Regions from separate parts of the Paenibacillus sp. SORGH_AS_0306 genome, predicted to be linked through region 1. Evidence: predicted binding sites of a transcription regulator. Region 1 holds the regulator's gene; each other region holds the start of a gene.
What was found. Region 1 encodes Rex, which represses fermentation and respiration genes when NADH is low (regulators of the CRP and FNR family bind a similar motif). Its sites were predicted from a motif close to TTGTGAAATATTTCACAA; they were not measured.
Positions count from the first base shown of each region.

Region 2: a site for Rex is predicted at 5,805-5,822, ahead of QE450_RS09380 (cytochrome ubiquinol oxidase subunit I). Genes of this name have one in related genera too.
Region 3: a site for Rex is predicted at 2,500-2,517, ahead of adhE (bifunctional acetaldehyde-CoA/alcohol dehydrogenase). Genes of this name have one in related genera too.
Region 4: a site for Rex is predicted at 5,000-5,017, ahead of QE450_RS08965 (L-lactate dehydrogenase). Genes of this name have one in related genera too.

Region 1 covers NZ_JAUTBP010000001.1:2,533,024-2,541,202, forward strand. The annotation lists gene QE450_RS10925 (methyl-accepting chemotaxis protein) at 1-1,677, shown strand, start outside; gene QE450_RS10930 (cell wall elongation regulator TseB-like domain-containing protein) at 1,770-2,315, opposite strand; gene QE450_RS10935 (amidohydrolase) at 2,346-3,653, opposite strand; gene QE450_RS10940 (redox-sensing transcriptional repressor Rex) at 3,646-4,293, opposite strand; gene dinG (ATP-dependent DNA helicase DinG) at 4,290-7,184, opposite strand; gene QE450_RS10950 (hypothetical protein) at 7,266-7,478, shown strand; gene panD (aspartate 1-decarboxylase) at 7,877-8,179, opposite strand, start outside.
Region 2 covers NZ_JAUTBP010000001.1:2,183,800-2,191,978, forward strand. The annotation lists gene cydC (thiol reductant ABC exporter subunit CydC) at 1-1,564, opposite strand, end outside; gene cydD (thiol reductant ABC exporter subunit CydD) at 1,561-3,312, opposite strand; gene cydB (cytochrome d ubiquinol oxidase subunit II) at 3,315-4,331, opposite strand; gene QE450_RS09380 (cytochrome ubiquinol oxidase subunit I) at 4,318-5,730, opposite strand; gene QE450_RS09385 (LrgB family protein) at 5,947-6,636, opposite strand; gene QE450_RS09390 (CidA/LrgA family protein) at 6,633-7,067, opposite strand; gene yidC (membrane protein insertase YidC) at 7,239-8,168, opposite strand; gene QE450_RS09400 (hypothetical protein) at 8,111-8,179, opposite strand, start outside.
Region 3 covers NZ_JAUTBP010000001.1:2,703,581-2,711,759, forward strand. The annotation lists gene adhE (bifunctional acetaldehyde-CoA/alcohol dehydrogenase) at 1-2,427, opposite strand, end outside; gene QE450_RS11730 (Crp/Fnr family transcriptional regulator) at 2,759-3,481, shown strand; gene QE450_RS11735 (winged helix-turn-helix transcriptional regulator) at 3,594-3,911, opposite strand; gene QE450_RS11740 (uracil-DNA glycosylase) at 4,091-4,780, opposite strand; gene QE450_RS11745 (ThuA domain-containing protein) at 4,966-5,697, opposite strand; gene QE450_RS11750 (sugar phosphate isomerase/epimerase family protein) at 5,718-6,686, opposite strand; gene QE450_RS11755 (sugar phosphate isomerase/epimerase family protein) at 6,921-7,688, opposite strand; gene QE450_RS11760 (Gfo/Idh/MocA family protein) at 7,738-8,179, opposite strand, start outside.
Region 4 covers NZ_JAUTBP010000001.1:2,089,384-2,097,562, reverse strand. The annotation lists gene bcaP (branched-chain amino acid transporter BcaP) at 1-822, shown strand, start outside; gene QE450_RS08980 (GntR family transcriptional regulator) at 974-1,666, shown strand; gene QE450_RS08975 (DMT family transporter) at 1,663-2,643, shown strand; gene QE450_RS08970 (DUF3900 domain-containing protein) at 2,736-3,836, shown strand; gene QE450_RS08965 (L-lactate dehydrogenase) at 3,998-4,933, opposite strand; gene QE450_RS08960 (WD40/YVTN/BNR-like repeat-containing protein) at 5,182-6,498, shown strand; gene QE450_RS08955 (hypothetical protein) at 6,703-6,879, shown strand; gene QE450_RS08950 (SDR family NAD(P)-dependent oxidoreductase) at 7,110-7,856, shown strand; gene QE450_RS08945 (LLM class flavin-dependent oxidoreductase) at 8,027-8,179, opposite strand, start outside.

The DNA of each region.
Region 1 (8,179 bases):
ATCCTGCATAAGCTTTTAGCTGGATTTCTTGCTATTGCTCTTATTGCTGGCTGTGCGGGAGTGATCTATATTATGTCTCTTCAACAAATTCAGCAATCGATGAGTACAATTTTGGATCGTTATGTCACTCTAAAATCACAAGCAGATAATTTGAAATTTTATGCTACTACTCAAAATGGATATATGCAGACCTATATGCTGAGTCGCGATTCGTACTATGGTTCTCAATTATTAAGTACGAATGATCAGACGACCAAACTTTTGAATGAGATGAAAAGCTTAGTCGTCTCCAAAGAAGATACCGCTCAATTAGATTATATGCTGAAAATGAACGAGTATTACAAAACCCACGCTCAAGAACTGTTCAACCTGCCTCCTGCTCAAGTGGATCAATCTTATCTTGATGTGATTACCAGTGTTATTCCTGTAGGAAGTATTATTGTTAAGTTTGCTCAACAATTTTCAGATCAACAAGATGCTTTGATGACGGCTGCCAAAGATGAAAATACACAAAAAATAGCACATGTTCGCCAGCTAGCTATCGCAATCAGCATCATTAACTTCGCATTAGCGATTATTATTGGCATCTTTATTTCACGTCTTATCTCCAAACCATTACAAAAATTAAGTAAAGCAGCCAAATCTATTTCTACAGGGGATCTCAATATTGAAGATGTAAATGTTAAGCAAAAAGATGAATTAGGGGAGTTAGCGGTTTCCTTTAATAGTATGAAAAATAACTTGCGTCATCTTGTTCATGAAATTAATGATAATGCTTCGCACGTTATTACGATTTCTAAAGATGTTGCTAGTGGTACGTCTGAAACAGGTAAAGCTGCTGAACACGTTGCAGACATTATGTCTGATCTATCTAACAGTACACAGGATCAAGTTAAAATTGTAGAAGGTGGATTACAAACTGTCTATGATGTTAATAAAGATATTCAGCAGATTGATCAAAGTAGCCAGCAAGCGATGAGCGTTGCGCAACAAGCACAAAGTCAAGCGCTACTCGGTAATCAAGAAATAGTACATGTTATGAACCAAATGGATCAAATTCATCAACGTATGAGTAAATTGGAAGTGATTATTTCTTCGTTAAACAAACGCTCTGGAGAAATTGAAGAAATCAATAATGCAATTTCTTCGATTGCAGCTCAGACGGGTCTTCTTTCTCTCAATGCAGCAATTGAAGCTGCACGTGCAGGTGAACACGGACGTGGATTTGCTGTAGTTACTTCCGAAATCCGTAAACTTTCTAACGAAACCAATGAATCCGTAGATCGGGTGAGAGCACTTGTCAATGCTATTCAAAGTGAAACAAAAGGTGCTACCGAATCGGTGGAAAACATGGTTAAAGAAGTAAGTCAAGGTATTGCTGCGGCTCATTCTGTAGGTAATTTGTTTAATACCATTAAATCTCTAACCGATCATACCACTTCTGAAATTAAAGAAGTGACTGATTCTATCCATCATTTATCTGAACATTCACAGAAGATTGTCAAATCTATGGAAAATATCTCAAGCTTGACCGATCATGTTGCTTCTAACACTGAAAGCGTAAGTGCAGCTACAGAAGAACAATTAGCTTTTTTGGAAGAAAGTACAGCTCATACCGCCACACTTCATTCTATGGCTGAGAAATTACAAAATACGGTACTGCAATTCCGCTTATAATCTATGTTTAATTAACAAAAAAGCATGATCTTTGGATTCAGTATATGAATTCCTTAGATCATGCTTTTTTATATGGTTTGAGCTTGATGATGTTATTCTTGCCCTGTTCCTTTTAAAGTTGCAGGCAATTCCATAGGTCCACCTAATTTGGTTCCATCACGGAAATTGTAGAAAAGATAATAATAACGTTCATTCAGTTTGGCAAAAACTTGCCATGCGTATTTTCCATTATATGAGCCAGGTACAATTCGTACAGCTTCTGCTCCAGGCAAATCTTTTTGCAAAAGATCGGTGGCGGCTTGATAGGATACTGTACCTGCTGTTTTCTCAACATGCACTGCATTAGCTCCTTCTGCTACCGAACCGTCTATATTAAATTTGACCCAGACCATTAGATCTTCTTGTGCTGTATTTTTACCTTCTACGACCCAATACGTTGAACTATCTGTCCAGACGGAATTAAACGTACGCGTCACAGATACAATATCTGCTTTTTCCTGTGCGCTATTAATAGCCAGTTGTTCTTTACTCCATGGCTTTGCCATTACATGCACATAAAATTGATTTACACCTAATATCAGCAATCCTACTACAACGATAATGATTGCAATCCACTTGCCACTTCCCAAATTTCGCAAAACACGCCATCCTTTCCTGTCGACTTCCAGTTAGCGTTTAAGCAAACCTTCAAAAGCACTTTGGGCTTCATGACGAATTTTTTCTTCATCCAATGTTAATGATATACCGTCTTTGATCAATTGCTTACCGTCTACCCATACATGCAATACATCTTTAGCAGATGCAGAATAGATCGTATGTGAAATAAAATCAGTACGTGGTAAAAAATGCGGTTGATCTACATTAAGTGCTGTAATATCAGCTTTCATTCCTACAGCGAATGTACCTACATCATTCAAAAATACAGATCTTGCACCGTATTCAGTACCCATTTTCAATGCTTCTAATGCAGGCACAGCTGTTGGATCGCCGGATACTCCTTTATGAATAAGAGCAGCCAAACGCATTTCTTCAAACATATCTAGATTGTTATTACTTGCAGGGCCATCTGTTCCCAAAGACACAACAACGCCTGCACGCAACAGATCCGGTACACGCGCTACACCACTTGCTAATTTGAGGTTACTGCCCGGGTTATGAGAGATCGCTACTTTATTCTCAGCAAGTACTTCGATCTCTTCATCATTCAAATGAACAGCATGAGCTAACAATGCTGGACGAGTGAAAAATCCTAATTTCTCCAAATGAGCTACAGGACGTAGTCCATAATCTGTAACGTTTAATTGAACTTCTGCTAGTGTCTCAGACATATGTGTATGCAGCGGCAAATCCAAATCATGAGCTGCTTGTACAAATTGTTCGATGTATGCAGGTGGACAAGTATACGGTGCATGTGGAGACATCATCGTTGTAATACGTCCATTCGCTTGACCATGCCAATCACGTGCAAAGTCGATTGATTGTTTTAGCTTTTGCTTTTGTTCTTCTTCTGAACACAAGCCGATTACACCACGCATCAATACTGCACGCATACCCGATTGTTCTACCACTTCGGCTACACGTTCTGAGCGATCATACATATCGAGGAATGTAGTTGTACCGCCTTTTAACATTTCTAATACAGACAGAGCAGTTCCCCAGTATACATCGTCACTTGTAAATTTCGCTTCCATCGGCCACATTTTTTCTTGTAACCATACTTGTAGAGCAAGATCATCTCCATATCCACGTAACAACGACATCGCTGCATGACCATGACTGTTGACTAGACCCGGAATAAAAAACAAATGATTGCCATCTACTACGGTTGTGTCTTCTTCGATCACAGGTTCTTCTTCTCCAAGATACGTAATCCATCCATCTTCAATCACCATATGTCCAAAAAGCATTGATTTCTCTTCGCTCATTACAGCAAACATACCGTTTTTGATGACCCATTTGTTCGAGGTGTTATTCATTAGTTTCATGTTCCTTTCCATCTTCCAGATAATAGGCAAGGCTTAATAAATCCGTTGTAAAATCAGCAGTATGCACACGAATATGCGGTGGAGCTTTCAAAATAATCGGTGCAAAGTTCAAAATAGCCTCAACCCCTGCTTCAATTAACTGATCCGCTACACGCTGTGCTTCAACATTAGGCACTGTAACAATTCCGATACGAATACTTCTCGCTTTGACTGTAATTCCAAGTTCATCAATAGGCTGTACGACTAATGTATTGATTAAAGAGCCTACTTTCGAATCATTAGAATCAAACACAGCTACGATTTTCATTGTTTCTTTTAGATACATATTATAGTTAGAAAGGGCATGCCCTAGATTACCAGCGCCTACAAGTGCCACATTGATTTGTTGATCTAATTTTAAAATATGACGTATTTTCTCAATCAAATACGATACATCATAACCGATCCCTTTACGTCCAAAATCTCCAAAATAAGCTAAATCTTTGCGAATTTGTGCTGGATTCAAGTCTAGTTTTTGTCCCAGTTCTTGCGAAGACACTGTAGGAACTTCACGTGTGTGAAGTTCGTTCAGATATCTAAGGTATACAGGTAGTCTTCGCACGACTGCTTCTGATATTTTGTCGGATTTCATGCTTGCTCCCCCTCTTGATTTACAGTTTCCTTTTCAGGTTCGGCCTGGCTAAGCCATTCTGTAATACGGGGTACCATCTGCTCTGTCGGCATATGTTCCATTTTGGGACCGGGCAATGAATATAGAAAATGCTTGCCATAATAGGACTCGATCACACGAGTGTCATAGACAATAACGATTCCCCGATCACTAGATGTCCGTACTAATCTACCAAAACCTTGTTTGAAACGGATAACTGCTTGCGGTACAGATAATTTCATAAATGGATTTTTCTTTTCTTTTTTCAGCCGTTCACTTTTGGCTTCAAGCAGTGGATGATTAGGCGGTTGAAAAGGTAAACGTACGATCGCCAGACAGGTTAACGCTTCGCCTGGAATATCGACCCCTTCCCAGAAGCTACTTGTACCCAGCAACACCGAAGCGGAACGCTCTTGGAATCTTCGAGTGAGCTTGGTACGACTTCCTCCATCGACCCCTTGTCCAAATACTGCAATATCGCTATGTGATAACTTCTCTTTCAATGGCTCATACACCTGCTTGAGCATCCGATAAGAGGTAAATAACACCATCATTCGTCCATTGGTCGCTTTGGCAGTCTCCGCTAATGAGTTCGCTAACGTATCTACAAAGAACGCATCACCAACACTGCCTTTGACACTTGGAAAATCTCGCGGAATTAACAACAGCGATTGCTCACGATAATTGAAAGGTGAAGATAACTGTTCGGTCATCAATCGACCTTCTTTTTCCGCCTCTACAAGCCCTAACTGTTCAATCATATATTGGAATTTCTTTTCTATTGATAATGTCGCTGATGTCAAAATAATACTTTTCTTTTTATCAAAAAAGTACTCTTTCAATTGCTTGCTCACATCAACCGGTACAGCATACATCTGTAAAGACTTGCTACGGTAATTCCCATTAGCTTCATACCAGTAGACCGTATCTGTACTTTCCAGCTTCACAAATTGACGCAGATCATCTCGTACCACTGTTAAGTCTTTGAATAGACCTGATACGTCTGTTACCAGACTATCTGTGCCTAACTGCTCATCGCTGTCTTTGATCTGATTCATCACTTGCTCGCCTTTACGAATCAACTGGCTCAGTCCGATATGAATCTGATTCTCAAGCTCTGTAATCACATTCCATTCGGTCGGTTGCTTGTCTGGTAAAAGACGAAGTGTAAACTGCCCGGCTTCACCAGGAGCGGCATCACTACGCTGAGGTAACAAAGCAAATAGTAACTCGCTCAATTTATCCCAGTTTTCTTTGACATCTACAATTTCAGGATATAGATTATCAATCGCTATCGCCCAATCCATACCACGTTCATTGCCAGAAGAGCCTAATTGTTGACGCAAAATCGCTAACTGACCATTTTTGCTGTCTTTGAACAATCGTAACAGTGGATGAACCAATGTGAAATATTTCATATGCATACCCAAGTGCTTGCCTGCGACATCTTCTAGATGATGTGCTTCATCAATAACCAAGCGATCATAAGCAGGTAACAATTGATGTCCTGCTTTGACATCGGTAAATAATTTCGAGTGATTGGTAATGACTACATCTGCTGTACCTGCTTCATGCTTCGCACGATGGTAAAAACATTTGCGGAACCATGGACATGCACGACCCAGACAAGAATCGGTATCACTGGCTACCGTTTCCCAGAAGTCAGCACCACGATTACCCATATTGAGTTCTTCATCATCGCCAGTTTCTGTCGCATTTAACCAGACAATCATTTGAGCTGCAATCAATACATCTTCTTTAGGGCTTTGAAATTCTTTTGTATTTATTTTATGCTCAAATTTGCGCAGACACAAATAATGCTGGCGTCCTTTGAATACGGCAGCACGAAATGCAAATGGAACAACTTGAGTCAATAATGGAATATCGCGTTCTCGCAACTGTTCTTGCAAGTTAATCGTATGCGTACTTACCATGACACGATCGTTTTCTTTGACACTATGATAAATCGAAGGTAATAAGTATCCTAGCGATTTGCCTGTTCCTGTTCCTGCTTCGATCAATAGATGCTTATCATCGGTCATCGCTTTGATCACTTCTTCAAACATACGATTCTGCGGTTCCCGTTCTTCATAGTTAGGAAGCAGATTACGTAAGTTTTGTTTCACTTGATCTAAAAATTCATCAAATGAAACATCTGCAAGTGGCATATTACCTCGCTCTTCATGAGCCGGCAAAATTTCATTCCAATCGCCTACTTTTAACGCCAATTGACGGAAAAAGCGATGTTCGTCCAAATCTTGAATCGGCTGTGCTTCTTTCTCCATCCGCACGCCATCAAAATACCAACCCAGATCACTATCCTGATTATCAAATAATTCAGATAAACGCTGGACTGTAATTAATGGTAGATCATTTAACTCTTCCAAGCACTTTAGAAATACATGAGCGGTCGCTAACGCATCACTATCTGCTTGATGAGGACGATCATGGACGAATCCCAAGTCTCTGCTCACCATGCTTAACTGGTAGCTCGATAGATTCGGGAAAAAGATACGTAACAGATCCATCGTATCCAGCACTCGACCTGTAAATGCCAAATATCCGGTCTGATCTAAAGCACGTTGCAAAAATCCTAAATCAAAACCGACATTGTGCCCGACAAGCACAGCATCTTCTAATAGAGGAATCATCTCCAAGATAACATCGTCTAACTCTGGAGCATTCTCTACATCTTCATTTTTAATTCCTGTTAAACCTTCTATAAAAGGAGGAATCGGCACTCCCGGCTTCACCATAGAAGAATATACAGTGGAAATACTTAAATCATGATCTATAATGGCAAGCCCAACTTGAATAATATCATCGGTGGACTGAGTACCTGTGGTCTCAAAATCCAGTACGGCAAATTTCATGGATGTCTAAATCCTCTCCTTGCTGTCGTCTCAACCTGATGTCGAAATGTTCACCTATCAGCATACCAGAAGAAGACCGTTTTGAAAATCAAAGGGTGGGGAGTTATTCAAATTTTAGCTTTTCGTGGGGTGGCGCTGCGAGGAGAAAATCGTTATTGTCGTCGCTTGTTGCAAATCAATCCTTTGAATGACTGCTTTACAGGCAGGATTCGTTTACAAAGGCGAGCGCTTCGCTCTTTCAGAACGATTTTCTCGTCTCCGCTGGTGCAAGTGGATAAGCATAATGTTGAATAACCATTTAGAAAGTAGCAGGAAAAATATGCAGGAACTAATCTATTCTCTAAATAAAAAGAGGATCTAGTCATATATATACTAGATCCTTTTCTTTATCCCTGTTATATAACTAATAGACAATGTCTAAAAATCCTTCAATCTATAAAATGTTCTCCTGCCAAGAATGCTCCGGCAAGCCAACCTGAATAAAATCTTTGGATAGGGTAGTAGATATCTCCTCTAGCGAAGGGAATGGAAATTGTTCTGAAAGAGCGAAGCGATCGCCTTTTTACTATAATCCCTACCGCTATGCGGTATATTCAAGGGATTCTAGTAAACCAGCGACGACAAGAACAATTCCATTCCCGAAGCGAGGTACCTACCAACACTACCAACCCACTTTTATTCAACCCTCATTCTCACATAATGGTTGCGTGTACTTCTTTATGAGCTTCCATAACAGGTTTGTTTGTTTCATCTACAAATACAACCGTTGGGCGGTGAGTCGCTAATTCTTCAGAACTCATCATCGCATACGAGATAATAATTACAGTGTCTCCCGGCTGTACTAGGCGTGCTGCTGCTCCGTTCAAGCACACTACACCACTACCACGTTCACCAACGATAACATACGTTTCTAAGCGAGCACCGTTGTTGTTATTAACGATTTGTACTTTTTCATTTTCAAGCAAATCCGCTGCATCCATCAAATCTTCATCTAT
Region 2 (8,179 bases), 350 kb from region 1:
TAGGCTCATCCAGAATCACAATCGGCGTATTTTGCAACAATACACGTGCAAGAGCAATACGCTGACGTTCTCCTCCTGAGAAGCGCTGACCGGCTTCACGCATTGGAGTCTGATCTCCTTCTGGTAAAGAAGCAATCAGCTCGCTTAATTGTGCTTGCTCTATCACCTGTCTGACTTCCTCTTCTGTCGCTGTTGGACGACCAAGACGAATATTATTTAGTAGGCTGGTATCAAAGAGATAAGGTTTCTGATTCAGTACAGATACTTGTTCTGTAATCTGATCGCCCCACTCTGCTATCGTTTTACCTTGAATATAAATCTGCCCTTGCTGAGGAAGATAAGCGCCCTGTATTAATTTAAGCAAGGTCGACTTGCCTGCTCCACTGCGACCGATAATAGCTATTTTTTGACCGGACTTTACTTCTATACTTATATTGTTGACTGCATACTCATTTGGCTCATGATAACTATAACAAATCTCTTTTAATGTAATAGCAGGTGGTCTAGTAGCTTTCTCAATAAAGAATTGATCATCATTGGAAAAATCATTGATGCTAGCAAGATATGTGAAGTTTTGAGAAGATTGAGCATGTTCTTTATTGGGATAAACTGTTGATTGTTCGATCTGTGCTAAACGTTGAAGTGATTCTTGATATACAGGAATACGCTGCACCGCATCAGTCACAGGGATAAACGCATCTGCAAGTGGAATAACGACTAGAATAAAAGCAGCTAATAATGTCGCATCCATTCCATTTTCGCCTACTTGTGACGTTGCCCAGATTGCCATCTGTGCGACAATCAATCCTATAACTGTCTGAGTAATTAGACCGATATAACGTTTGTGACGGCTTAATTTACGTTCATATACGGCTGCCTGACGTTCACTCTCTTCATACTGATTCACAAATTCACTTGCTCGTCCACTAATCATCAGATCGCTTAGTCCAAGTACAGCATCGGTTAAGTGACGGTAGAGCGCAGATTGGTTACTTTTAAGTCTTTTCTGAAATGTACGTGTCATCAGAAGCGAAAAGATCGGTACAATCACAATCAGAATCAAAATATACACAGCAATCAACATTGCAAAAGACATATCAAACCAACCGAGCGCACAGACAACCGCTCCATACATAATCAGTGCAGTGATACCTGGAAAAATAGTACGAACATACATATTTTGCAGAGATTCGATATCGTCAGACATCATGCCTAATAGATCGCCTGTCTGATGACGTGACTTCAGTTGTAATGCTTGAGGCTCCAACGTTCGATATAGACGCACTCTCATTTTGGATAATACACGCAGTACCGCATCATGAGCTTGCAGACGTTCTACATAGCGCAACACCGATCTGCCTATCCCAAATGCGCGTACTCCTACAATCGGTACATATAACATCAGTATATTTTCTGGACATAAGGCTGCTTTGGAAATTAAAAATCCTGATGTAAAAGTCAACATCCCTGCTGACAGTAGCGTCAATGCGCCAATAGCAATAATACCTGCAAATCGAAACGCATGAACACGCATATAAGACATTACCCATCCCTGACTGCTCATGCGCTCTCCCCCCATTGACTATCAATCAGACGACAATAAGCACCTTGACGTGCTAGTAATTGTTCATGAGTGCCTTGCTCTACAATCTGTCCATGTTCTAATACAATAATCCAATCCATATCCACCATCCAGTGCATGCGATGAGTAGCTAGAATCACAAATCGATTATTAAAAAGCTCTAACATAGTCTGCTTTAATTCATACTCTGTTTCTATATCTAAATGTGCTGTCGGCTCATCTAATAACATAATCTGCCGTTGCCCTAACAAAGCGCGTGCAAGCGCAACACGTTGTTCTTGACCTCCACTGAGTGTGCGTCCAGCTCCTCCAACCGGTTCTTCGATACCTTGAGGCAATTGGCTGACCAGATCATATAATCCTGTATCACGAATGACTTGCCATAATTGCTCATCGGTTGCTTCAGGTTCATACAATCTAAGATTATCTGCTAATGTGCCACTGAATAGATAAGGATGCTGTGGAATATATGTCGTTTGTTGACGCCAGACATTAGAATTGAGCGGATAACTTTCTCCTAGACTATCCTTCCATAGGATTTCTCCTTGTGTAGGTGTAAGAAACCCACTTAATACATCGATCAGTGTTGATTTGCCTGCTCCACTTTCACCAATAATACCAATTTTGCAATAACCTCCAATACGAAGATTAAGCTGTTCAAGAGAGAAGTTACTTTCTGCATCATGCTGTACAGAAAGCTGATTCAATACCATCTGACTGGAAGCTGACCATACAGGCTTAGAACGATGCATATCGCTAGTGTTCTGTGCATCTACTGTACCGATCGTGGTAGAGGTATGGATAATACGCTGAATATCTTCACCAGCTTCTTTGCCATCCATCGTGGCATGATAGTCCGCTCCTAATGAACGAATAGGTACAAAAAATTCAGGTGCAAGTATCAAAATCGTTAACGCCGGTTCTAAAATAATAGTGCCATGGACAAGGCGAAGCCCCAGACTCACCGCTACACAAGCAACAGATAACATCGTAAAGAAATCCAAAGCAAATGAAGATAAAAAAGCAACACGCATCGAAGAAATCGTTGCTTTACGATAACGTTCACTGGTGCGTCCTATCGTTTCTTCATGCGCACGACTCCGACCGAGAAAGCGTAAAGTCTCAAGCCCTCTTAATGAATCGACAAAATGATTAGATAATACGCGATATGTTGCCCATTGCTTATCCATTTGTTTTTGCGCAGCCAAGCCAAGTAAAATCATAAAAATAATCAATAACGGAAATACAGCTCCCAGAATCAGTGCCGAGATCCAATCTAACTTTAAAATAAAAATCCCAATCAATAACGGAGTGAGACTATTAGACATCATACGCGGAATAATCAGCTCCAGATATGTTCTATACTTGGATACACCTTCACGCACAAGTGTTACAAGATTACCTGTCCCCTGTCCCATTGCAAATGTAGGTCCAAGTTCAAATAATTGATCCATCATCAGCTTGCGCATACTTCTGCCTGTCCGCTCTGCGAAATCATATGCTATTTTTTGCATGATTACTGATAATAATTGTCGAACAACCAGAGCACCTACGAATCCGAAGACATGACCAAGCTGATGATGAAGAGAATCCCCGGTAAATAAACCGGAGACCGCTTCTGCCAACCATAACGACTGCATAATAATAACGATTGTCTGCACGAATGTGAATAGACCTGTTAATGCCATAATCGGTTTGATGCCTTGTAGTTGGATTAGCCCTTTACCCATGATTAATACTCCAAATGTGTTTTTTCGTGTAGACGTTTGTGAAACACAAAATATGTCCAGATTTGATAACCAAGTACAAACGGTAATAATGTACAGGCTACAATCGTCATTACTTTTAACGAATAATGCCCGGAAGCTGTATTGTATAAAGTCAGATCATACATGGCTCCTAGCGAGCTGACCATTACACGCGGGAACAAGCCGATAAAAACAGAAGCAATCGATAAAATAATCAATCCGCCTGTCATACCGAACGCCCATCCTTCGCGCTTTTGTTTCATAAAATATCCTGCAAGTATAAATACAATCACACCTACGACTGCTATAGCGATTAGAATCGGACCACGTACAGTAAAAACATCTGTATATACAGAGGTCAAGATAGCAAGTAAGACCAACAATCCTGCAAGTGGGATCAGCAATTTACGTGCCATTACACTTGCTCGTACTCGAATATCGCCTGTAGTGCGTAGTGCAGCGAACATTAAACCATGCACGATACAGAGCATAACCGTTGTTACACCTGCTACAAGAGAATAAGGATTAATAATATCTCCAAACCCTGCATGCATCTCCATATCTGCTCCTATTGGTAATCCTTTGAGCATCGTTGCAAAAGCCACACCGAATAACAAAGGCGGTAACAAACTACCGAAAAAGATACACATATCCCACGTCTTGCTCCATGCAGAATGACCGACTTTACCACGAAATTCAAAAGCAACACCACGAGCGATCAAAGCCAGCAATAAGGCTACAAAAGGAAGATAAAAGCCACTAAACATTGTCGCATACCAGTTCGGAAATGCCGCGAACATCGCTCCGCCTGCTGTAATTAACCATACTTCATTACCATCCCAGAAAGGCCCAATTGAGTTAATTAGCATACGACGTTCCATATCATTACGAGCTAACAACTGCGTAGACATACCGATACCAAAATCAAAACCTTCTAAAAAGAAAAAACCAACAAACAATACAGCGATCAATACAAACCATACTTCATTAAGAGATAGCATGTTTCAACTCCTCCATTTCAAACGGATCATTGGAATGATCGTCATGCGAATGTTCATCACCTGGGCCTTTTTTTATTTCACGAACAAATAAAACCACTGTGATTGCTCCAAGAACGGTATAGACCAGAGTAAACGTAATCGTCGAAAATAACACAGAACCTGCGGATACACTTGGTGATACACTATCTGCGGTAGTCATGAGTCCAAATACTGTCCATGGTTGACGACCCACTTCTGTCATAATCCAACCGGATGTATTGCCGATAAAAGGTAACGCAATCCCATACATCATCGCATACCAATACCATTTCGGTGCTTGTTCTACTTTGCGTCGGAACATTAGATACACACCATAAGCAGATAAAGCGATCATTAACATGCCGCTAGCTACCATAATACGGAAACTCCAAAATGTTGTTTTGACAGGTGGTATGTAATTGCCTTCGCCATATTTTTGCTCATACTGAGCTTGAAGTTCTTTCATCCCTGTCACAGAACCTGTGAATTTTCCATATGATAGATAACTGAGTAATCCTTTAAGTGGAAAGTTAATCTCGAATGTATTTTGTTGCATCTTGGTATCAATTCCACCTACTAACATCCAGGGTGCTTTTTCAGCAGTAGTGTTCCATACCCCTTCAGCAGCAGCCATTTTCATTGGTTGCGTTTCTACTAGATATTGAGCTTGAGAGTGACCGCTAAAAGCTACTCCTAACGATGATACGATGCCTACAATAATCGCAATTTGAAATGACTTGCGGAATACTTCAATATCTTCACGCCGCAGCATTTTATATGCGCTGATTCCTGCCATAAGAAAGGCTGAAGTAACAAAAGCACCAAATACGGTATGTGGAAATTCAACCAACACTTGACCATTGGTAATAAGAGCAAAAAAGTCATTCATTTCGGCACGTCCATTATTGATCGTGAATCCGACAGGATGTTGCATAAATGAGTTCGCTGTTAATATCCAGAATGCAGATAATGTTGTTCCGAACGCTACTAACCATATACAGAGTAAATGTACTTTGGCAGACAAGCGTTCCCAACCAAAGATCCATAATCCAATAAACGTAGACTCCAGAAAAAAGGCAAATAAAGCTTCTACTGCAAGTGGTGCACCAAACACATCACCTACAAAACGTGAATAATTAGACCAATTCATGCCAAATTGAAATTCTTGAAAAATCCCTGTAACCACTCCAACAGCAAAGTTGATCAAAAACAGCTTGCCCCAAAACTTGGTCATTACTTTGTACTGATCTTTTTTAGTGATAACATACATCGTTTCCATAATAGCTACCAACAATACGAGCCCAATCGATACCGGTACAAAGAAAAAGTGAAATACGGTCGTTAGCGCGTACTGAATCCGGGATAGCATAAGAACATCCATCCGATAACTTCCTTTCTTTTCTGAAAATTGATTAAAAAACTAAATACATTGTAGTCAAAAAGTCATAGATACGATTGTGATTAAAATCACAAATTTTCTTTAAAAATGTAACAAAAAGTGACAAAATGTGATTGAGATCACAAAATAAAAAAAGCCGATGAAATTCATCGACTTTGAGATCACTACTTTTATATTATTTATTTACATGATAACAACTTAATGATAGATCGCTACTAATATTAATGGCCCGATAAAAGAAGACACAATCGCACTGATTGTTAATGCTAATGATCCCATCGAGACCGCGATTTCTCCATGTTCTAACGCTTTAGCTGTTCCCAGTGCATGGGATGAGACACCTAGCGCAATGCCGACACTAATCGCATTTTTAACCCGAAATAATTTCAGGCAACCAAGCCCCAAAATAACCCCTGTAAAGCCAGCAATCATTACAAAGACAGAAGTAAGCGAAGCTTCTCCACCTAAATTATTCGAAATTTGAAGAGCGACAGGTGTCGTAACAGACTTAGGAATAATAGAAATAATATAAGGTTCACTGAATCCCAATACCAAAGCCATCCCCACTCCGCTCAGCATTCCTACGACAACACCAATTAATGAACTTCCCAGAATAGATAACCCGTACTGCTTGAACAAATGTCGTTGTCGATACAGCGGATAAGCTAAAGCTACCACAGCAGGCCCCATTAATTTACTGATCCATTCTCCACCGATCATATAAGTAGAATACGAAGTATGCGTAAGTAGTAAAATAACAACAATCATAAAAGTGGTTGTTAGTACAGGAATTAGAATTGATATCCGTACATGTTTGTACAATAGACTAGCTACAACATATAACGCCAACGTCATCACAATCATTAATAAAGCTATACCTATATTCATTTGTGCTGATCTCTACTTTCATAGATCAATTTGTGTTCAGGTATAAGAGCAGGCGATTGTGCATTAGATTTGGATCGATCAGCCAGTGTAATAAACCACTGCGCTACAAAACCTGTAATGCCGATCGTAAACAATGTACTAATAACAACAATTAGAATCAATAATAGTCCTTTACCTGCAAATAAATCGAGATGCTCTATAACTCCTACTGTCGCCGGGATAAAAAACAACGGTAAATAGAACAGCAAAGTATTGGCTCCTGTCTGAATCCACTTTTCAGGAAAAACATTTAACATTAATAAAGCAAATAACAACAACATTCCTAGCACACTGCCCGGTATAAACAAATGAAAATATTGCTGAATTAACGTTCCAATTATGTAAAATAGGTATAATACAGCAATTTGAAGCACCATTTTAATAATCTTCATACGTATAGCTCTCCTTTGTCTTTCACTCTCTATCTCTATATCTCTTTTGGTGTAAAACCTCTCCAAGTTTTACCCTTATAGCAAGATCACATCAAAAAGATCATCCTCTTCTTTTTAAGAGTGATGATCTTTTGTGATGTAAAATCTTATCTTACCTGACACATATAAGCGTTATGCTTTTGCAGACTTATTTTTACTTTGATTGGCTTGGCGAGCCAGCTTTTTGGCTTTTGTGTTACTTATGGCTACAGGCTCTAACGTTTCAGGTTCAGGTTCGACTTCAATTTCAAGTGCGGTCTGAACAGGAATACTATTCGGATACATTTTGCGGAATAATAAAGTCTGTACTAATAAGAACGATCCACTCACCATCCAGTATAAAGGCATCGCTGCCGGTGCACTAAATGAGAAAAATGCCATCATAATTGGAGACAAATACCCCATAATTGCAAATTGTTTTTGTTGCTCAGGTGTCATATTATACTGTGAGACTTTGGCTTGAAGCATATACAGTAATGCTACAATAATCGCCATAATCCAGTTAGGCTCTCCTAATTTGAACCACAAAAATGAATGAGAAGCCAGTTCCGGTGTAGCACGAATCGCTGTATACATACCTGATAAAATAGGCAATTGAATCAAAATAGGCAGACAACCGATATTTAATGGATTAAAGCTATGCTTTTTGTAGATCTCCATCATTTCTTGTTGTTGCTTTTGTTTGTCTTCGGTACTGGTTTTATTCTCATATTTCTTTTTGAGCTGATCAAGTTCAGGTTGCATAATGCTCATTTTACGCTTCATGCCTTGTTGACCTTTAGCTTGACGCATCATCAATGGGAATAAAGCAAACCGTACTGCCAGTGTCAAAGTAATAATAGCCAGCCCGTAACTTCCACCGAACCAAGTTGCAATATGCTGCATACTATAGGTTAATGGAAAGACAACGTAATGAGTAAAAAAGCCGGGTGTGGATGAATTGACTTCTTGTACAGATGAGGTACCGCATCCTGCTAATAATACCATCATCATTAAACCTAGTATTAAACCGTAAATACGACCTTGTTTTCCCGTAAAAGTGAATCCCTTGAATAATTGCATGTTGTTCCTCC
Region 3 (8,179 bases), 170 kb from region 1:
GTTCAAGTCACGGATAGCATTGATCAAGCTGTTTACGCCCTCTTCAGTTGTACGTGCTGGCAATCCTAGGATGCGTGCAATTTCAGCATAACGTTCGTGAGCGATAAAGTGAGAATATTTAGGGAACGATGCGAATTTAGTTGGTTTTTTCGCATTGTAGCGGATAACGTGTGGCAACAAGATCGCATTGGTACGACCATGTGCTGTATGGTATTGTCCACCCCATTTGTGTGCCAAGCTATGGTTAATACCTAAGAATGCATTCGCAAATGCCATACCTGCAATCGTAGAAGCATTATGCATTTTTTCACGAGCCAGTTTGTCGCCTGTTAGAGCAGACTGTTCTAGATATTGGAATACCAGTTGAATCGCTTTGATTGCTAGTCCATCGGTAAAGTCACTTGCCATTACAGATACATAAGCTTCAATCGCATGAGTCAATACGTCCATACCTGTATCAGCTACAGCTACGCGAGGTAAAGAGTATACAAATTCAGGATCGATAATCGCTACGTCTGGTGTTAACTCATAATCAGCCAAAGGATATTTAGTGTTACCTTTTTCTTTATCTGTAATAACTGCGAACGATGTTACTTCAGAACCTGTACCCGAAGTTGTAGGAATAGCTACGAATTGTGCTTTTTGTCCCAAATGTGGGTATTTGTAAATCCGTTTGCGGATATCCATGAATTTTTGTTTTAAGTTATCAAATTCAGTATCAGGGTATTCGTAGAACATCCACATGCCTTTAGCAGCATCCATAGGTGATCCACCACCAAGAGCGATAATGCAGTCAGGTTGGAAACGTTCCATCATTTGACGACCACGTTCAACTGTAGCTGTAGATGGATCTGGTTCTACATCAGAGAACACTTCAACAACTACTGGAGTCTGACGTTGACGCAAGTAATGTTGTACTTTTTCTACATAACCAAGTTGTACCATCATCGCATCTGTTACGATCACAACACGGCTAATATCAGGCATTTTAGCAAGGTATTGAGTTGCACCTTTTTCAAAATAAACTTTAGAAGGTATTTTGAACCATTGCATATTCACAGTACGACGAGCCACCCTTTTCACATTAATCAGATTCACTGCACTTACATTAGAAGAAGTAGAGTTACGACCATAAGATCCACAGCCTAGTGTTAGAGATGGTAAGTTAGTGTTGTAAAGGTCACCGATAGCTCCGTGTGTAGAAGGAGAGTTCACGATAATACGTCCAGTTTGTAGACGGTTAGCGAATTTTTGAATAACTTCATCATTATTAGAATGGATAGCTGAAGAGTGACCCATACCGCCAAATTCTACGATTTGTGCAGCACGTTCAATCCCTTGATCCGCATTTTTAACTCTATAGCAAGCCAACACAGGGCTTAATTTTTCAGCAGATAATGGGAATTTCGTACCGACACCTTCCAGTTCAGCAACCAATATTTTGGTGTCTGCTGGAACAGTAATTCCACAAAGTTCAGCAATTTTTACAGCAGATTGTCCTACAATAGAAGGATTCACTGCACATTTATCTGTATTCATTGCACCGTTTGTTAATTTGCCTGCTTCTTCTTTTGTTACAAAGTAGCAACCGTTATCGATCATTAATTTTTTCACTTTTTCATAGACAGGTTCTTCAATAACTACAGCCTGTTCAGAAGCACAGATCATACCATTATCAAACGATTTGGAAAGAATTAAGTCATTAACAGCTTGTTGTAGATCAGCACTTTTCTCGATAAAAGCAGGAACGTTACCAGGACCTACGCCAAGTGCAGGTTTACCACAGCTATATGCTGCTTTAACCATTGCGCCACCACCAGTAGCTAAGATCATGGCTACATCAGGATGGTTCATCAAAGCGTTTGTTTTGTCCATTGAAGGCGCATCAATCCACTGGATACAATCTGCAGGTGCACCATGTTTTACAGCTGCTTCAAGCAAAATGCGAGCTGCTTCTTTACTACAATTCTGTGCAGATGGATGGAAGCCGAAAATGATAGGGTTACGTGTTTTAATTGAAATTAATGATTTGAACATCGTTGTTGATGTTGGATTCGTTACAGGTGTAATCCCCATAATGATTCCGACAGGTTCAGCGATTTTTTGGAAGCTTTCATAATCATTGTCTTCAATAACACCGACTGTTTTATCATTTTTGATGCTGTGGTATATATATTCAGTAGCAAACATGTTTTTGATAATTTTATCTTCATATACACCTCTACCTGTTTCTTCAACAGCCAGTTTAGCAAGATACATATGTTGATCCAGACCAGCTAACGCCATTGCTTGTACGATGTTATCAATTTGTTCTTGATTCATATTCATAAATGCAGCGTGCGCTTTGTTAGCTTTATCAATTAATTTTTGAATTTCTTCCTGTGCACTCAATTCCACGTTGCGACTAGCATCATTTTTTACAGCCATTTCTCTCATCCTCCTCAGAATGTGTATTGCTTTTGTCTACGCACTGATCATAGCATAGAGACATAAATCATAATGTGATATTTTTCACAATCAATTTTTATTTTTTAAATTTATTCTATTTCATTTTTTCCTTTTGCATTTTAATATAAAAAGATGTATGATAATAGTGAAATTAATCACAAAGTACGAAGAAGCTTTTCTTCATTTGTAAGTCATCATTATTACTATATAATGTAGAATTTAACTAATCATTTAATTTCCAATTTTTTTCCTAAAATGTTATGCATTATGATTAATTTCACGTATAATTGAAATAAAGGGGCGAATAATAATGAACAAGTCTTTAGAAGAAACTCAACCACGTCATAATACAGCATGCTTTTCGGAAATTAATCAGGAACGATTACTTAACCATTCTACAGAACGTAGTATCGCAGCAGGATCTCATTTATTCTGGGAAGGCGATTTATCCGATAAATTATATTTCCTTAAAAGTGGACGCGTTAAATTAACGAAATCAACCGATGAAGGTAAAGAATTGATTCTATATATGTATCAAGCAGGAGATATGATCGGTCAAGCTGACCCATTCTCTGGTACACGCCTTGGATTTACAGCAGAAGCAATAGAAGATACAGAAGTTGCTGTGATCGAACATAAAGAATTAGAATTAATGATCTGTCAGTATTGCGACTTTGCAATCGACTTTATGAAATGGATGGGAACGCATCACCGTCTGACTCAGACTAAAGTGCGCGACTTGATGTTATATGGTAAACCAGGTGCACTCTGCTCTACATTGATTCGTTTAAGCAATACGTATGGTGAAGATTACAATGATCAAGGTTCTATTTTGATTAACAAAAAAATCACGCATACAGACTTATCGAATATGATTGGTGCTACTCGTGAAAGTGTAAACCGGATGCTTAGCGATCTACGTAAAAAAGAAAGTATCGAATATGAACACGGTATGATCATTATCCATGATCTTGAAGCTTTACAAGAAGTATGTCACTGTGAATTATGCCCTAAAGAAATATGCAGAATCTAATGAATATTCAGTATCTTCTATACACTTACCTGTTTAGACAACTAAAGATACCAAAAAAGCTTTCCGTGTGTTACTCATAGCGGAAAGCTTTTTTTGATTCATTCATAGCGTACTATTCTACCCAATGCTCTGCCCAGTTCTGAATCTGCTCCATAACCGGCTTAAGTGCACGACCTTTGTCTGTTAACTCATATTCGATTCGAACAGGAGTCTCTGGATATACCTGACGAATCAGAATTCCACTGCTTTCTAGATCTTTCATTCGTTCAGATAGCATTTTGTCGCTCATCATCGGAATCAGATTAGAAATATCTTTAAAACGTTTAGGACCACTCATTAATGATTGAATAATTAGACCGTTCCATCTTTTTCCTAAAAATGAAAACGCGGTCTCAAAACGGGGACATAATCCCAACTGGTGTTGCTCCATGTTCTCTCACCTCTTCAATTGTTCCGAAACACGGGATCGGATAGTCATAAGCTCGTATTTCATCATATTACGATGTTAACTTACGATTAGTTAGTACATATATTTTAGCATATTTTACCTGAAAAGAGAACGAAAACATTACATAATTACAGATTAATGCTCAATCTTTCAACATTATATTATGATTGTAGCGTTAAATCGATCAATTCTCGCAAAATGACCAGATCTTCTACAATAATAGTTGTCAATGATCTATTATACAATACTGCCGCAGGATGATACATAGGAAAAATCCAGTATTCCTGTTCTGACCAATGATATCCCTGATCCATATGATCGGCATCGACTTGTTGAATATGACTGCGCCGTGCTTGACCATGAACCTGAGAGACTTGGTATCCTTTGCCTAGTAATCGTTGTAAAGCAATATTGCCAAGCGTAATAATAATTTGCGGTTGTACCGTTTCAATCTCAGTATCCAAAATAGGTGCAAACGCAAATACTTCATACGAAGTCGGCGTACGATTCGATCGACTTGATCGTTCGGCTGTATGTTTACCTTGAATCATTTTGTCTTTATATGGACGACTACGTACAGTACTTGTAATATATAGATCATTTCTTGTGATATTCAAGGCATCAAAGTAACCATCTAACACTTTACCTGCTTGTCCACAAAAAGGAATCCCTTTTTCAACCTCATTTGCTCCCGGTGCTTCCCCTACCATCATCAATCCACCCGGAAATTTACCATAACCACCTAAAAATCCTTCTAACCGATGTCCGGCTACTCGCTCCAAACATTCGCTAATTCGTGTTGGCGATAATGGAACATTGCCAATCTGTGATTCTCTTTGTGCTTTAGACATCCATGCACTCCTTTCTATCACTAATCTACATGGTAGAGTGCTTTCATCAGTGTATAATAGCGATCTTGCTGGATAAAATCCCAAAAAAAGTACGCCTGTAGGCTATTAACCATACACGCGCACTTTTGAAAGATTTATTTTCTATGATTAATACTGTCTGGAACTCAGTTTGTTTGGTATAGCTGTTACGCCATTACTTTACTACCAAGTGCACGTGTAGGTTCTGTGCGACCGAATTCAGGACGTGTATTTATTGCAGGATACGCCCAGCGTACAGCGTTAGAGATAATGTGCATAATATCCTGATTGTAATACGTTGGATACGTCTCATGACCTGGACGGAAGTAAAACACTTTACCATGTCCACGACGATACGTACAACCGCTACGGAATACTTCTCCGCCTTCAAAGTTGCTCAAGTATACCAATTCATCAGGAGCAGGAATATCGAAAAATTCACCATACATTTCTTCTTTATCCAATGTGATTGAAGGGTTAACACCTTGAGCGATAGGATGCGTAGGATTCACACACCATAGAATTTCTTGCTCATCGGCTACACGCCATTTTAGATCACAACTGGTTCCCATTAATTGTTTAAATGGTTTGGAGAAATGCCCTGAATGAAGAACGATTAATCCCATACCTTCATTGACTCTTCTTGCTACCGCTTCTGCAATATCATCATCTACTAATTCGTGAGCTGTATGTCCCCACCATAACATCACATCGGTAGAATTCAACACAGACTCTGTCAAACCATGTTCCGGCTGATCGAGTGTAGCTGTACGGCAGGCAAAGCCTTCCTTCGATAGCCCATCCGCCAGAACAGTATGAATCCCATCAGGATATACTGCTTTGACATCATCACGGATTTTCTCATGTACAAACTCATTCCAGACCGTTACATTAATCATAAAAAACTTCCTCCTCTATATTAGACCCACCACATCTCACCAAGTTCTTCCTCAATCAAAACCTGCTTCAAGTTATGGACAGCTTTTGTGAAACCTTCATTTACTGACATTAGACCATCTTCGTGCTCTATACTTACAACATAATCGTATCCAACTAGACGTAATGTGCTGATAATATCAGCCCATGTTTTGTTATCATGACCAAAGCCTACTGTACGGAACTGCCATGCACGATCTTGCATTTTGGTGTAGTCTTGCATATCTGTTACACCGTGCATATTAACATTATCGGTATCTACGAGCGTATCTTTAGCATGAAAGTGATGAATTGCATTATTTTTCCCTAAAATTTTAATCGCTTGTACCGGATCAATCCCTTGCCACCACATATGACTCGGATCAAGGTTCGCTCCGATCACTTCACCAGCAGCTTCACGCAAGCGTAATAGTGTACCTGGAGTATGCACAGAGAAACCACCATGCAGTTCCAAACCAACTTTTACATTATGATCAGCAGCGAATTTACCATTCTCTGTCCAGTATGGAATGACTTTTTCTTCCCATTGCCATTTCATAAGATCCTGGAAATCATTCGGCCACGGTGCTACAGGCCAGTTCGGGTATTTCGCATCATCACTATCACCCGGACAACCGGAGAATGTATTTACAACCGCTACATCTAACTTCTGTGCCAGTTGAACGGATTTGATAAAGTCTTCATGGGATTCTTTGGCAATCGCTTTTTGCGGATGCAAAGGGTTACCATGACAGCTTAATGCACTAATCGTTAAACCACGAGAATCGATCGCTTGCTTGAATGCTCTAAGCTTACCTTCATCTGCAAGTAATTCGTCAGGCTTACAGTGAACATTACCTGGATTACCGCCAGAACCAAGCTCTACCATTTTAACGCCTTTTTCAGCTACATAATCCAATGCTTCTTCAAAGCTCATATTGTTGAGCAATACCATAAATACGCCTAATTTCATTTGTCCATCCTCCAGCTTCATTCGTTAATTTTATGAATGCAATCTGGTGAACTTATCACTTGAATCTAATCAATAGAGCGAACGGTGAGTTCTGTATTTGTCCTATCAGACAGTTGAGAATAGTGTAAATGCTCTATTATTAAATAATACGTCGAAACATGTCATAAAGTTCACCTAAATTGCGATTTATATCCATTTTAGTACAATTATTAGGATTGAACAGTAAGAGTTAGATTACACGCTTACTTTTCCACCTTTAGCACCGTATGATTTCACCCAGTTGATGCTTTGCTCGATACTTTGCAAAGGCGGTTGTAGGCATGAATCTTGCTCTACGACTAACCACTCTGCTCCTGCTTTTTCAGTAGCATCGGCTATCGCTGCAACAGGCACTTCACCTTCACCAAGTTCAACCGTTTGTGCACCTTTATCCGTGCGTTTGAAATCTTTCCAGTGAACAATCGGTAAGCGTCCAGCGTATTTTTGAATATATTCAATAGGATCATATCCACCATACTGTACCCAACAACTATCTAATTCAACTTGCAATAGTGATGCAGGCACTTCAGTATACATCGCATCAAATACAGTATGTTCCCCTAATTTTTCAGTAAATTCAAATTCATGGTTGTGATATAACAACACTACATCGTTTTGATTGCACAGTTCTCCAAGCTTACGTAGATTAGCAAAAACTTCTGGCCAGTTACTACGGTGCTCTTCAGACAAGAATGGTACAATAATATAACGATTGCCAATTTCTTTGTTATAATCGATTAAAGACTGTGCATCTTGTAATAATTCTGTATATTGGGTATGAGAACCCACAACTTCAAGGTTGTGTTTTTTGAGTAATTCGTTAATTTGACTAGCAGTACGTCCGTAAAATCCGGCAAATTCAACACCTTGATATCCGAGCGATGCAACTTTAGCAATTGTACCTTCAAAATCTTTTTCTAAATCGTCTCGTACTGTGTATAATTGCAGTCCAACTTTAACCATTGCTCCATTCACTCCCACAATTTATGATAGTTGTATAGGATGATGATATTTAATAGCTGTTACCTTGTCTGTAGCCTGCACGACTTTTGATAATCACATGCTTGCCTTCTAATGAAGAACGTTGGAATGCATGCATCGCTTCAAGTACATGGTATGCTAGTTCACCACTTGCGCGGTGAGGTTGATTGTTACGAATCGCTGTTACCATTTCGTTCAGACCTTTACCACGTTCATTACGAGTTCCTTCAAATACAGGAGGCACAATCTCAAACTCTTCTGAACCTGCACGTCTCAAGCGAACATCACCATCAAAAAAGTTAGGATCTGGAATATCTAATGTACCTTCTGTACCGTAGATTTCCATCCGAGGCAGTTGAGAGCCTCCTTTAATATCAAAACTGGTGATCATGGTAACGATTGCACTGTTTTCGAAATCGATCGTTCCTGCCAGATGTGTAGGTGTCTGTACACGTAATGGCGTACCTTCTTTG
Region 4 (8,179 bases), 440 kb from region 1:
GTATTGATCTTTATTGGTGTAGGTGTATTTTATGTACAACCTGAGAACTGGCATCCATTCTTGCCTTTCGGTATGGCAGGTGTAACGACAGGGGCAGCAACAGTATTTTTTGCTTATATCGGATTTGATGCAGTATCTACAGCGGCAGAGGAAGTTAAGCGTCCACAACGTGACTTGCCGATCGGTATTATTGCTTCGTTAGCAATCTGTACTGTTTTGTATATTATTGTTTCGTTAATTTTGACAGGGATTGTACCTTACCAAATGTTGAATGTTAGTGATCCTGTAGCATTTGCTTTTGAATTTGTAAACTTGAATGGTCTCGCTTGGATTGTGTCTCTCGGAGCGATTACAGGGATCACTACAGTATTGCTTGTTATGATGTATGGACAAAGTCGTCTATTGTACTCGATGTCTCGTGATGGACTATTGTCTCCAGTCTTTTCGAAAATTAGTGGCAAAGGGCAGACACCAGCTAAAGGAACATGGATTGCAAGTATCATTATCGCTATTTTCGCTGGTTTTATCCCATTGGGGGATCTAGCTGAATTGACCAATATCGGTACATTGTTTGCTTTTGCTGTAGTAAGTCTAGGGATTATTGTGCTTCGTCGTAATCATCCTAATCTGAAAAAAGGATTCCGCGTGCCATTGGTTCCTTGGATTCCAATCATTAGTGCGCTAGGTTGTGTATACTTAATGACTCGCCTTGCACCATTAACTTGGATCGTATTCTTTATCTGGTTGTTTGTTGGATTATTGATTTACTTCGCATATGGACGTAATCATAGTCTACTGAATCCAAACCGCAAAAATCGTTAATCTTATAACAGTATTGTAATTCTAAACAAAATCCTCTGAACTGTGGTTGATATCTCAGTTTGGAGGATTTTTTGCTTATATTGCAGGATATTGATCAACAGATAAGGCTAAAATTATTGAGATTATATCCAATATGCAATATATTGGTTTTATGAAAAATAATCTTATACAAAAAATAAGTCGACCGACGCTACGTGATCAAGTCTACGATACGCTCAAACAAGGCATTGTCACTTTAGAATTATTGCCCGAGCAAAAATTAAACGATACAGAATTAGCAGAGCAATTCGGGATAAGCCGTACTCCGGTACGTGAAGCACTCAAACGATTGGAGGATGAAGGGTTAATCGAGTCTTTTCCAGGAGCTGTTACGCGGGTTGCTCCTTTATATGAACAATCAGCAGTACATGCTTTTACAGTGGCGGCAGTATTACATAGTTTGGCGGCACGCTTATCTATTCCTTACTTGGATACCTCACATTATGATATGCTAAAACAGTTCAATCAAGAGTTGATTACTGCTCTTCAACAGCAGAATGCTTCTGCTGCTATTCAAGCAGATGATCAATTTCATGATGTATTCGTACAACAAGCCCATAATCCCGAGATTATAGCCGCATTAAGCCGGGTTATGCCAAAGATTAGACGATTAGAATACGCCAAATTCAGCAGTATTGATCATACGCATTCCCCGGAAGACCATCGACTGATTATAGAAGCTTGTGAAGCAAAAGACAGTCTATTAACTGCGGAACGAATAGAACAGAATTGGATGAGTCTGGGCAATTGGTTAGCTTCTTCTGCTGATCATGCCCAATCTGCTACCGATCAAGGTGAACGATGAAAGCTGTTCTGATTGGTGTCGCGGCGGCATTCTTTTTTGCTTTTACATTTGTACTGAATCGATCGATGGAAGTTAGTGGAGGAAGCTGGTTATGGAGTGCATCGCTTCGCTACTTTTTTATGATCCCTTTACTGGCTATACTGGTTATTCTACGTGGTAATCTACAATCGTTATGGCTTGAAATGAAGAAATCTCCTATCCAGTGGTTGATATGGAGTATTATCGGTTTTGGTTTGTTTTATGCACCGCTGTGTGCGGCGGCTATCTATTCACCAGGTTGGTTAACCGCAGCGGCTTTTGAAATGACGATTGTTGCGGGTATGATTATGTCGCCATTATTTCTATTTATCCGGTATACACCTGAAGGCCCGATCAAAGAACGGGGTAAGATACCGAGAGCAGGGATGTTAGCAGCATTAATTATTTTGACAGGAATCGCATTAATGCAATGGGAGCAAATTAGACAACATACAGAAGGTGCTAGCTGGCAAGGCATTGTCCTTATCACTATTGCTGCTTTTGCTTATCCGTTAGGCAATCGTAAAATGATGGAAGTCTGTGATGGACGATTGGATGCTTTTCAGCGAACACTGGGAATGAGTATTGCCAGTCTTCCCGTATGGATCATTTTGGCTTGGATTGGTTATATGCACTCGGGACTGCCTTCTACTGCACAGACAGGACAGACATTTCTAGTAGCGCTATTCTCCGGCGTTGTAGCTACCGTGTTATTCTTCGGGGCTACCGATCAAGTAAGGCACCATCCTGCTCGTCTAGCAACTGTAGAAGCAACCCAAGCGTTAGAAGTCGTATTCACTTTACTGGGAGAATGGTTGCTTCTGGGTGTAATGCTATCCTCTATAGGAATGTGGGTAGGATTGATACTGGTGATCGGTGGCATGGGCGTTAACGCATGGTTATCGATTCGTGAACCAGGTATCACTCGTAAGCGAAAATCCAATCATTCGGTGATGTAATGTTTTTCGGATATAATCTACAATTCGGTCATGATCAGATTATTATCATTGATCATTATGCGAATAATTGAGCGATATTAAAGGAGTTTATTATGCGATTTGATATTCAATTTTTATCTTTTTTTGTACTGCAAGTTGAAGGCAAAGAAGGGCAGACAAACAAAAATTATAAACATTATCAGACATTAGATGACGATGAGTATGAAGAAAGTGAAATCAAAAAGTTTCTTCATGCTGAATTTACCCGTACCGCTAAGCGCAAAGTAGAAAAAAATCCAGGCACAGAACAACCGCCTACCAAAATAGGTACATTTTTAGTAGAACCGGGACATGAATTGACCAGTAATCCCAACTTCAATTTATTTACTCGCCTTAGAGCTGTTGATAACAAAGAAGATTTCAAAAATGCTTGCGACGATCTGGTACGTAGCTATCTAGAAACAAGCTCTGTACGTGGAGGAGCATTGATTATTACACAAGCAAAGCTGGATACCCATTTTGATGATCCATTTATTTTTGTAATGAAATGTGATTTTGAACAGCGGATTGCACGTATCTCTGATGAACGTAGTCTGATTAGCGAAGTCGAAATGGCGATCAGTGCTCGGAATATGAAATCGATCCAATACCCTCATATGCCAGAAGAAGGCATGATTGAAGAATGGGAGCTCAAAATTCATCAATCGTCCCATGCGCGATACTTTGAAGACTTTTTGAAATATATTACGTATGAACAATCTATTCCTGAGATTGTAAATGAACGTGTGATGGATTATGTACAGACTTATGTGGAAGAAAAGTGGCCGGATGCGACTAACCTGGAACGTCAACAAGAAGAGCATGATCTAGAATTATGGGCAGCCAGTGAAAAGCGGGATATTCAAGAAAAATGGGAACCTCAACATGTGATCGAAGCGGCAGAGCGTATCGTAGAGATCAAGCCAGAGATTGAGATCAAAATGAAGCTAGGGGATACCAGTATTCGTGGACTACTAGCTGATTACGGATACCGACTGCATATTGCCAAATTAGGCGATCATTATGCAATGGTGATTGAAGGCGATGCGTTTACATTTGATAAAGGATTTTCCCCGGTCGAACTGTTACAGCCGGAGTCTTTTGAAGTGGTCGCTAGACGATTAGTAGATCGCGCCAATGAAGCACCTGAACGTGATGATGATATTCCTTATTGATCAGATAACAGCAAAATTTGATCTATACAATCAAAAAAAGTGGATTCAGGGTTTTACACCTAAATCCACTTTTTTTATACTGAGAAGTCATTCTATAGATATAGATGAATTAGAGATTTGTCATATGAATAGAAGATAGTCTATAGTTATCTATATACGACTTAAATATCTAGCTGTGCAATCTGATCTTTCAGTTTTTTCGCAGAATCACGTAGTAATTGTTCTTCATGCTCATTCATAGGAATCGGTAGTTTTGCCTGAATACCATCTCGACCGACAATAGCAGGTACACCGAGATATACATCAGAGATTCCATGATAATCTTCAAGTAGAGAAGATACATTCAATACAGCGTGTTCATTTTGTAAAATAGCGGCTACAATGCGGTCTAGAGCGAGTGCTATTGCATACGATGTAGAGCCTTTAGCATTGATAATTTCGTAAGCGGCATTTTTCGTATTTTCAAAGATTTCGTTTTGTTTGTCTTCTTCAAAATCCAGTGGAGCTCCTGCAATATTAGACAGACTCCATACCGGCAACTCGGAATCACCATGTTCACCAATAATATGAGCATGAATACTACGAGGATCAATGCCTTTTTCTTTACCAATTAAATAACGGAAGCGTGCGCTATCGAGTAATGTACCGGAACCAATCACTCGATTAGATGGCCAACCGCTTTTTTTCCAGGATACATAACTGAGTATATCTACTGGATTAGTAGCGATCAGTAGAATACCACTATTATTATATTTCGTAATATTCGAAATAATCTCTTCGAAGATGGCTGAGTTCCGATTTAACAAATCAATCCGGGTTTCGCCTGGACGTTGATTTGAACCGGCAGCGATAATGATAATATCTGCGTCTTTGCAATCCGAATAATCACCTGCCCATAGTTTGACGCCGCCGACAAATGGGAGTCCGTGGTTCATATCGAGTGCTTCGCCAAGAGCTTTGTTGTGATTCGCATCAATAAAGACGAGTTCAGACATTCTCTTGTGGAGTAGAAGGGTGTAAGCGGTTGTGGAGCCTACGGCTCCTGTGCCAATAACAACGACACGGTGGGGCTTGGATACAGATTCAGATACTGTCATTTTTTATCATCTCCTTAATTGATCTTTGTTACAGATTCGCTACTATTGTAACGGAAAGCGCGACCAATGTAAAAAGGATCACACATCAGCAAATGTACAAAGTCGCTGAAAACCCTGCTAAAACGGCGAAATCTGTAATCGCTTGTAACTTTTCTGTAAACAACCTATGTTCATTTTAGTTTACTCTTATAAGGGTCATGAATAATTGAAATACGATAGCTTTATGTAAGTGCGGAAGGAGCGAAGGAATGAAGTTAACTATGCGCAAAGCGCTTTTTATATGGATTACACTTGTGTTTGTACTTAGTGCTTGTCAATCTTCTACAAGTGATTATGATCCAGCAGCAGACAAAGCATCAACTCAAGAACTCAAAAAAATGCAAACTGAAGATCAGGGGCAGACACTTACCCTTAACCATACAGCAACATCCGATACGAAGCAGGGGGGATCTTCTGCTGAAAGAGGATATAAGATTCAGACAAGACTGACAGACTTTCAACTACTAAGTGCTAGTGCAGGGCTTGCGTGGGGTGTAACCCGTAACGAATTACGTATATATGTTACACAGGATAGTGGAGACACATGGGATAATGTATCTCCTGCACAAACGGTCACTTTTTCAGAACCACCTACGTATGGCAAAGATATCTTTTTCCTGAATCAAAATAACGGCTGGGTGATTCGCAATGCGTCAGGTGTAGGAGAAACATTGATTCTGCATACTACCGATGGCGGGCAAAATTGGAACTTTGCTACATTAAATGATGAAGCTACTGTATTGGGCATTTATTTTATTGATAGTAGCAATGGTTGGGTAATGACTTCTTTGGATTCATCAAAAGATTCAGCAGATATGCAAGAGAAAGCATTATATACCACTACCGATGGTGGTAACACATGGAAAAAAATTATGCAAAACACAGGCGTATTTGTAACTGAAGGTTCAACCGCTCAAGCGATCCCGCAATTAGGTAAGCTTGTAGGAATGTCTTTTCGAGATCGTAACAATGGATTTGTAACCCTGGAACAACATGGTACACCTCATTTATATATTACAAGTAATGGGGGCAAAACCTGGAAAACAGGGCCAGACTTTGATAAAAATAAAAAATTGCCAGCTTGTCATTCTTTCACCACAGGCAAACCTCAATTTTTTGGTGATAGCAAAACAGCAGGTTGGATGAATATTGGTTGTGTGAAAGATAGCCAGACTAGCTATAACGGATACTTTACTCACGATGCAGGGAAGACATGGAACTTTGCTCCATTTGCTCTACAAGCGCAGACCGGAGTCAATCAATCGATGGGACCTACTTTTTTAAATGATAAAATCGGTTGGTCTGTAGTCAATGGCATCGTGTACCGTACAGCTAATCAAGGCAAAACATGGAAAGCTTTACCTATTAATAACACATTGCAGAACACATTGAATAAATATCCTGAATTGGTTAAATTGCAATTTTTCTCTGCGGATGTAGGCTGGTTATTAGTTGCCAAAAATGAAGAACGACGTTCTTTATTAATGCAGACGACAGACGGTGGCAAAACATGGCATGTACTATAAAAAAATAACAGCAGATAAGTAAAAAAGATCGATGACGTACGCCATTATGGGGTTGTGTCATCGATCTTTTGTGTATCACAATAGCTTCTTTTTAGAACATCAAAAAATAATTTAAAATTCTTTGTTGATTGTGAAATAAATCACATTAATGTGCTTTTAAATCAGTTATGCTTGGGATGTAGAAAAAACAAGGAGATGATTAAGATGAGAAACAATACTAATGAAAATCTTACTAACTTTTACATGAACCTTTGCTACACTTGTCTAGATGCTAATGAATGTCGTGAAGAAGAAGCTTGCAAAGCATGTTGGGCAGATCAAGGTGTATTGGATGCCGCTAAAGATGATACTCAGGAGCTTTTACAAGCGTATTATGCATAATCGATCAGCAAGTTTATTTACAGGTCAGACTAGACATTCCAAAGGATTATATACCGGCACTTCATAAAGGAACACACTTCACAGATGCATAAGAAGTGTGTTCCTTTGTTGATTTTTAGACTACCAGATTACATATGAGCTAGACAGGTATGTTTCGTAATGCTCTTAATCGTTGAAATAAGCAGTATAGAACCATCGTACTTATAGACGAACTCCAAAGGGGATACATTATGAAATATGCTTCTAAAACAGTTATCGTAACCGGTGCAGCCAAAGGAATCGGTAAAGCCGTAGCCGAAAGTTATGCCGCAGAAGGAGCTACTGTATTTTTAACAGATACGTTAGAGCCAGAAGGTGCTTCAGCTGCCGCGACTATTCGTGAAAGTGGTGGACAGGCTCATTTTCTACCGTGTGATGTACGTCGTGAACAAGATGTAATCGATACGATTCAAGAAATTGTAAATACGACCGGACAGATAGATATAGTAATCAACAATGCTGGGGTATCCCGCTGGAAATCTCCTTATGAATTAAGTCTAGATGAGTGGGACGATGTGATGAATACCAATGTAAGAGCATGCTTTCTGGTATCACGTGAAGCGGCCAAAGTCATGCGTGATCATGAAGGTGGTTCGATCGTCAATATTTCCTCAACACGTGCTCATATGTCTGAGCCTCACTCTGAAGCTTATGCTGCTTCTAAAGGCGGTATTACAGCGATTACGCATGCTTTGTCTGTATCGCTAGGCCCTGATCATATTACTGTTAACGCCATTAGCCCCGGCTGGATCGAGACAGGTGATTATAGTGCATTGAAGAAAGAAGACCATGAGCAACATCCTGCTGGACGTGTAGGTACACCTCAAGATGTTGCAAGAACCTGTTTATTTTTGACCGATCCAGAAAATTCTTTTATTACAGGTGCAGAATTAATCGTAGATGGTGGAATGACACGCAAAATGATCTATGTAGAGTAGAACAGAGTATAATGCACATAACAAAAAGAGATGCGATATAGTCGCACCTCTTTTTTTGTATATACATGCAATCTGTTGAATTTGTATCGTAGTGTATCTATTGGTAAGCATATATAAATTTAGCTTCAAATATAACTCAAGCCCAATTCCAATAGAATGATCACATGCTATTAATTAGAAGTCACTAGGCGCTTACTCCATTTTTCTTTAAATAATGGCAATGTGCTTTCACCAAAAATCTGTGCTTCTTCTAAATGAGGGTAGCTGGATAGAATAAAAGATGTGATGCCAATCTCTGCATATTCGATCAGACGATCTGAGAC